2 regions of the Arthrobacter sp. B1I2 genome follow, and region 1 is predicted to be linked to the other one. Evidence: riboswitches for the same ligand, from Rfam matches in the RefSeq annotation. Region 1 holds a riboswitch; the other holds the start of a gene.
The links. A riboswitch is a leader RNA that binds a small molecule or an ion and turns the genes downstream of it on or off. The one in region 1 is predicted to bind glycine.

Region 1 (3,574 bases):
AGCCCGGCAAACCCCATGCTGCCGAGGATCAGCAGCCGCCGCCGCCCAATGCGGTCGCCCAGGCTTCCCATTGATACCAGGAGTCCGGCCAGTACCAGGGGGTAGGCGTCAACAATCCACAACAGTTGCACGCCGGTGGGATCCAGGGCGCGGGTGATGGCGGGCAGGGTAAAGGTCAGTGCGGTGTTGTCCACCGCCACCAGCAGCACGGGAAACATCAGCAGCCCCAGCGCCAGCCAGTCGCGCCAGGGGGAGCGGGATGCGGTGGTGCCCCCGCGGGCAGGTGCGGAGCTGTTGGTGGAGGTTGTCATAAAATAACTATACCGTCCAGACGGTATAGTTTGGAATTGCGGCCATTCCGTTTTCGCGCCAGGTGGAGGGCATGATGGAAGGCATGCCCCGAAAGCCAGTAGCCCGTGACGCGGTCCTTGACGCCTTCGAGTCCCTGCTGATCGAGGTGGGGGAGCGGGCGGCCACCCTTGATGCAGTGGCCCGCAAGGCCGGGGTGTCCAAGGGCGGCCTCCTCTACCACTTTCCCAGCAAGGAAGCGCTCATCGCGGTGCTGCTGGACCGGCTGGAGGGCCTGGCCCGGGAAGACGCTGACGCGATGGCTTCGGCCAGTGAAGGTGCAGCGGCGTACTTCATCCGTTCCTCGGTCTGGGCGGACACCCCGCTGGACCGTGCAATCGTGGCCGCCACCAGGCTTGCGGAAGTGGCGCATGAAGAGACACGGCGCCGTTTTGCGGCCATCCAGCAGCGGTGGCTGGACGAGATCGCGGCGGATGTGGGGCCGGGCCTGGCCAAAGCCGTCCTCTACATGGGTGACGGGTTGTACTTCAATGCCATGCTGTCCGTGGCGCCCGCGCCGGAAGGGGGAGCGGCCGCTGACGTGGAGGAACTCCTGGCCGCTTTGGAACGGCTTCGCAGGTAGCCCGGGCCATTTGCCGGGAGGGGTTGCGGCGTAGGACAATAGAAAGTTGTGAGGGCTGTCACCGGCCCTCATGATTCAACAAATGAATAGCCTTTGATCTGCGGCGGGAGAGTTCTGCCGGAAGTACAGGCAGGCGCCGTAGGAGCAAATCCTCCCCAGGAATCTCGCAGGCCCCTGTACCGCCGCGGCGAGGCACCTCTGGAAAGCAGCAGGCAGTTCCTGCCTCCCCCGGGAGCGAAAAGACTGTTGTGCTCACCGACGGTGCAAGCGGGTCCTGCCCAGGCAGGCAACGCGGAAACTCTCAGGTCCAATACAGAGCGGGGAGGAACCCGACTAGCTGTGGCGTACCCTTCGCCGCCTGAGTAAATGGAGTTCCTTCGTGCCGGTTACCCCAGCCTCCACCACCTTCGTAGACCGCCATATCGGCGCCCGCCGCCAGGCCGACGTCGACACCATGCTCAAAGCCGTAGGCTACGATTCGGTCGACTCCCTGGTTGACACCGCGGTACCCAAGGTCATCCGCCAGGAAACCGCCCTTCGCCTGCAGGACGCCCTCAGCGAGGTTGAAGTCCTCACCGAACTGCGGAAGCTTGCCGCAAAAAACAAGACGGCAGTGCAGCTGATCGGCCAGGGCTACTCGGACACCGTGACCCCGCCGGTGATCCGCCGCAACATCCTTGAGTCCCCGGCCTGGTACACCGCCTACACCCCGTACCAGCCGGAGATCTCCCAGGGCCGGCTTGAGGCGCTGCTGAACTTCCAGACCATGGTGCAGGACCTGGTGGGACTGCCCATCGCCAACGCCTCGCTGCTGGATGAAGCAACCGCCGTGGCCGAGGCCGTGCTGCTGATGCGCCGGGCGAACAAGACCAAGCCCGCGGCCGACGGCAAGACTGTCCTGGACGTGGACGTGCTGCCGCAGACCATCGCCATCGTCAAAGGCCGCGCAGAAGCCCTCGGCTTCGAGGTGGAGGTGGCGGACCTCTCCCAGGGCCTGCCGGAAGGCGACATCAATGGTGTCGTATTGCAGCAGCCCGGTGTCTCCGGCCGGGTCTGGGACCAGTCCGCCGTGATCGCCGCAGCGAAGGAGCGCGGCGCGCTGGTCACCGTTGCCGCGGACCTGCTGGCCCTCACCCTGATCACTCCTCCGGGTGAGCAGGGCGCGGACATCGCCGTCGGCTCCACCCAGCGTTTTGGCGTGCCGTTGTTCTTCGGCGGCCCGCACGCGGCCTACATGGCCGTCCGGAAGGGCCTGGAGCGTTCGCTGCCCGGCCGCCTGGTGGGTGTGTCCAAGGACGACGCCGGCGTTCCCGCCTACCGTTTGGCGCTGCAGACCCGCGAGCAGCACATCCGCCGCGAGAAGGCCACCTCCAACATCTGTACTGCCCAGGCGCTGCTGGCCATCGTCGCGTCCATGTATGCCGTGTACCACGGACCGGACGGGCTGAAGGCGATCGCCGGAACGGCGCACGGCCACGCCCGTGTCCTGGCGGCCTCGCTTGCGGCTGCCGGCGTTGAGGTCCTGCACAAGAGCTTCTTCGACACCCTGACCGTGCGGGTCCCGGGACGGGCCGCCGGCATCATCGCCGACGCCGAGGCGCGGAGGATCAACCTGCGCAGCATCGACGGCGACACCGTGGGCATCGCCCTCGACGAAACCACGACGGCGGCCATCGTGGCCCAGGTTGCCGACGTCTTTGGCGCTTCCGTTGCCGAGGGCGAGGGATTTGGGCTGGAGGCCGCCGTCGAACGTTCCTCCAACTACCTGCAGCACCCGGTCTTCAACACCCACCGGTCCGAAACGCAGCTGCTGCGCTACATCCGCAAGCTTTCCGACCGCGACCTGGCGCTGGACCGCACCATGATCCCGCTGGGCTCGTGCACCATGAAGCTGAACGCCACCGCCGAGATGGAGGCCATTTCCTGGCCGGAATTCGCCTCCATCCACCCGTTCGCCCCGGACTCCCAGACCGAAGGCTGGCGTGAACTCATCGCGGACCTGGAAGCGGACCTCACCACGATCACCGGCTACGACCAGGTGTCCATCCAGCCCAACGCCGGCTCCCAGGGCGAACTCGCCGGGCTCCTGGCGATCCGCGGCTACCACCACTCCCGGGGCGAGGCGCAGCGCAACGTCTGCCTCATCCCGGCCTCAGCGCATGGCACCAACGCTGCCTCCGCCGTGCTTGCGGGCATGAAGGTCGTCGTCGTCGCCACCGCGTCCGACGGCACCATCGACCACGACGACCTGACGGCCAAGATGGAAGCCAACAGGGACGTCCTGTCCTGCATCATGATCACCTACCCGTCCACGCACGGCGTGTATGACGGGGACGTCCGCGAGGTCTGCGACGCTGTCCATGCTGCCGGAGGGCAGGTCTACATCGACGGCGCCAACCTGAACGCGCTCGTGGGCCTGGCCCAGCCGGGCAAGTTCGGTGGGGACGTCTCCCACCTGAACCTGCACAAGACTTTCTGCATCCCGCACGGCGGCGGCGGACCCGGCGTCGGGCCGGTCGCAGCCAAGGCGCACCTGGCACCCTTCATGCCGGGCGATGCCACCACCTGGAACGCAGGGTCCGGCGCCACCGACGTGCCGATTTCCGCATCCCGGTTCGGTTCGGCCGGCGTGCTGCCGATTTC
Region 2 (3,574 bases), 380 kb from region 1:
GTGGTCGATGGTGCCGTCGGACGCGGTGGCGACGACGACGACCTTCATGCCTGCAAGCACGGCGGAGGCGGCGTTGGTGCCATGGGCGGAGGCCGGGATGAGGCAGACGTTGCGCTGCGCCTCGCCCCGGGAGTGGTGGTAGCCGCGGATCGCCAGGAGCCCGGCGAGTTCGCCCTGGGAGCCGGCGTTGGGCTGGATGGACACCTGGTCGTAGCCGGTGATCGTGGTGAGGTCCGCTTCCAGGTCCGCGATGAGTTCACGCCAGCCTTCGGTCTGGGAGTCCGGGGCGAACGGGTGGATGGAGGCGAATTCCGGCCAGGAAATGGCCTCCATCTCGGCGGTGGCGTTCAGCTTCATGGTGCACGAGCCCAGCGGGATCATGGTGCGGTCCAGCGCCAGGTCGCGGTCGGAAAGCTTGCGGATGTAGCGCAGCAGCTGCGTTTCGGACCGGTGGGTGTTGAAGACCGGGTGCTGCAGGTACGCCGAGGTGCGCAGCACTTCTTCGGGCAGCTCGAAACCCTGCGCGTCACCCACCGGACCGGCGCCAAAGGCGACGGCGACGGCGGAAAGTGTTGCCGCCGTCGTCGTCTCATCAATGGAGACGCCCACCGTGCCGGAGTCGATGAAACGCAGGTTGATGCCGCGGCCTTCGGCGGCGGTGACCACCTTGGCGGCCTTGCCCGGGACGCGGACCGTGAGCGTGTCGAAGAATGAATCGCTGACGAGTTCGCGGCCCATGGCCGTGAGGGTGGTAGCCAGGACCCTCGCCTTGTGGTGGGCGGTCTCGGCGATCGCCTTCAGCCCGTCCGGGCCGTGGTAGACCGCGTAGAAGGAGGAAACGATGGCCAGCAGCGCCTGGGCGGTGCAGATGTTGGAGGTGGCCTTCTCGCGGCGGATGTGCTGCTCGCGGGTCTGCAGCGCCAGGCGGTAGGCGGGTGCGCCGGCGTTGTCCTTGGAGACACCCACGATCCTGCCTGGAAGGGTGCGTTCCAGGCCCTTCCGGACGGCCATGTAGGCGGCGTGCGGTCCCCCAAAGAACAACGGCACGCCAAAACGCTGGGTGGAGCCGACGGCGATGTCCGCGCCCTGCTCACCCGGAGGAGTGATCAGGGTGAGGGCCAGCAGGTCCGCGGCAACGGTGACCAGCGCGCCGCGCTCCTTCGCTGCGGTGATCACGGCGGACTGGTCCCAGACCCGGCCGGAGACGCCGGGCTGCTGCAGCACAATGCCGTTGATGGTCCCTTCCGGCAGGCCCTGGGAGAGATCGGCGACTTCCACGTCAAAGCCGAGGGCTTCGGCGCGGCCCTTGACGATGGCGATGGTCTGCGGGAGGCAGTCGGCGTCCATAACCGTTTTGCCGTCGGCCGCGGGCTTGGTCTTGTTTGCGCGGCGCATCAGCAGCACGGCCTCTGCCACGGCGGTTGCTTCATCCAGCAGCGAGGCATTGGCCACCGGTAGGGCCGTCAGGTCCTGGACCATGGTCTGGAAGTTCAGCAGTGCCTCAAGCCGGCCCTGGGAGATTTCCGGCTGGTACGGGGTGTAGGCGGTGTACCAGGAGGGGGATTCGAGGATGTTGCGGCGGATCACCGGCGGGGTCACGGTGTCGTAGTAGCCCTGGCCGATCATCTGGACAGCGGTCTTGTTCCTGCCCGCGATCCGGCGGAGCTCGGCAAGGACCTCCACCTCGCTGAGGGCGTCGGTCAGCTTGAGCGCGGTTTCCTGGCGGATGGAGGCGGGAACGGCAACGTCCACGAGGCCATCCACGCTGTCGTAGCCCACGGCCTTGAGCATGGTGTCGACGTCGGCCTGGCGGCGCGCGCCGATATGGCGGTCAACAAACGATGTTGGAAGCGATTGAATCGTCATGAGGAACTCCGGTTCTGGCCGGCCTGAGGTGGCACGGCGTGTGATGGGTTCCTCCCCGCTCTGTATTGGACCTGAGAGATTCCGCGTTGCCTGCTCTTGGCAGGGGGCCGCTTGCACCGTCGGTGAACCGGACTGAAGCCCGGTTGCTTTCCAGAGTCGCCTCGCCATGACGGTACGTGGGCCTGAGAGATTCCTGGGGAGGATTTGCTCCTACGGCGCCTGCCCGGTGGATGCCGGGAGGACTCTCCCGTCACAGCTCGAAAGGCTTATTCAAATGTGGGTGATTCGGCTCACAAGGTATCGGGATATGCGGCCCTCTGGCAAATCGGCGGCAGCGTTTGGGGCTGGACCCGGCATCTGAAGCGCGCTGGCACCTGCTTTGTGTCGGGAGGGGTTTGACATTCGATCGTGACGGACACCACACTGAACCCCGGGATCGGCGCCTGCCAGTGGCTGGCTCAGCGTATCCGGAGCGGCTGGTTGCCGGCGCCCATCCCATCGCATGACGGCTGTGGCCCAAAAGGCTGCGGCTTCCAACTGAACACGCCTTCGACCTGCGGCGGGAGAGCCCTGCCGGTACATCCAGCAGGCGCCGTAGGAGCAAATCCTCCCCAGGAAACTCTCAGGCCCCCGTACCGCCGCGGACAGGCAACTCTGGAAAGCAGCCAGGCATGTCCCTGGCTCACCGACGGTGCAAGCGGCTTTGGCTGCGGAAACTCTCAGGTCCACAACAGAGCGGGGAGGAACCAAATCTTTTGCGGCACCCAAGAAGCCGCTTTATCGATGGAGTTCCTCATGGCGATTCATCCCCCCACGTCCAACGGCGAACCAGCCCGCAATCACGGCGCCACCACGGCAGCCCGCAGCGAGCCTCCCCACCTGGAGCGGCAGCTTACCAACCGGCATATCCAGCTCATCGCCATCGGCGGCGCGATTGGAACCGGCCTCTTCATGGGCTCGGGCAAGACCATCTCCGCGGCCGGCCCATCCGTGATCTTCGTGTACACGATCATCGGCTTCATGCTCTTCTTCGTCATGCGGGCCATGGGCGAACTGCTGCTGAGCAACCTGAACTACAAGTCCTTCAGCGACTTCGCAGCTGACCTCCTGGGGCCCTGGGCAGGCTTCTTCACCGGCTGGACGTACTGGTTCTGCTGGGTGATCACCGGAATCGCGGACGTCATCGCCATCGCCGGCTACTCACGGGAACTTTGGCCGGCCCTGCCGCTCTGGATCCCGGGCCTGGCCACGGTGGCCATCCTGCTCCTGCTGAACCTCGCCACCGTCAAGGCTTTCGGCGAGACCGAGTTCTGGTTCGCCCTCATCAAGATCATCGCCATCGCTGCCCTGATCATCGTGGGTCTCTTCATGATCTTCACCGGCTTCCAGAGCGACGCGGGCACGGCAAGCTTCACCAACCTGTGGAGCCACGGCGGGTTCTTCCCCAACGAATTCATGGGCTTCGTGGCCGGATTCCAGATCGCAGTGTTCGCCTTCGTAGGCATCGAACTGGTGGGCACCACGGCCGCCGAGGCCAAGAACCCCGAGCGCACCCTGCCCAGGGCCATCAACGCCATCCCCGTCCGCGTGCTGCTCTTCTACGTTGGCGCGCTGATCATCCTGATGGCCGTCACCCCTTGGACACAGTTCGCCGCAGGCCACAGCCCCTTCATCGGAATGTTCTCCCTGGCCGGCCTCGGCGCCGCAG

Region 2: another riboswitch for glycine. It lies ahead of cycA (D-serine/D-alanine/glycine transporter); the one in region 1 lies ahead of gcvP (aminomethyl-transferring glycine dehydrogenase).

The regions. Positions count from the first base shown of each region.
Region 1 covers NZ_JAUSYC010000001.1:199,552-203,125, reverse strand. The annotation lists gene QFZ57_RS00925 (MFS transporter) at 1-311, opposite strand, end outside; gene QFZ57_RS00920 (TetR/AcrR family transcriptional regulator) at 395-931, shown strand; glycine riboswitch at 1,026-1,123, shown strand; gene gcvP (aminomethyl-transferring glycine dehydrogenase) at 1,311-3,574, shown strand, end outside.
Region 2 covers NZ_JAUSYC010000001.1:579,060-582,633, reverse strand. The annotation lists gene gcvP (aminomethyl-transferring glycine dehydrogenase) at 1-1,866, opposite strand, end outside; glycine riboswitch at 2,027-2,126, opposite strand; glycine riboswitch at 2,417-2,514, shown strand; glycine riboswitch at 2,515-2,610, shown strand; gene cycA (D-serine/D-alanine/glycine transporter) at 2,662-3,574, shown strand, end outside.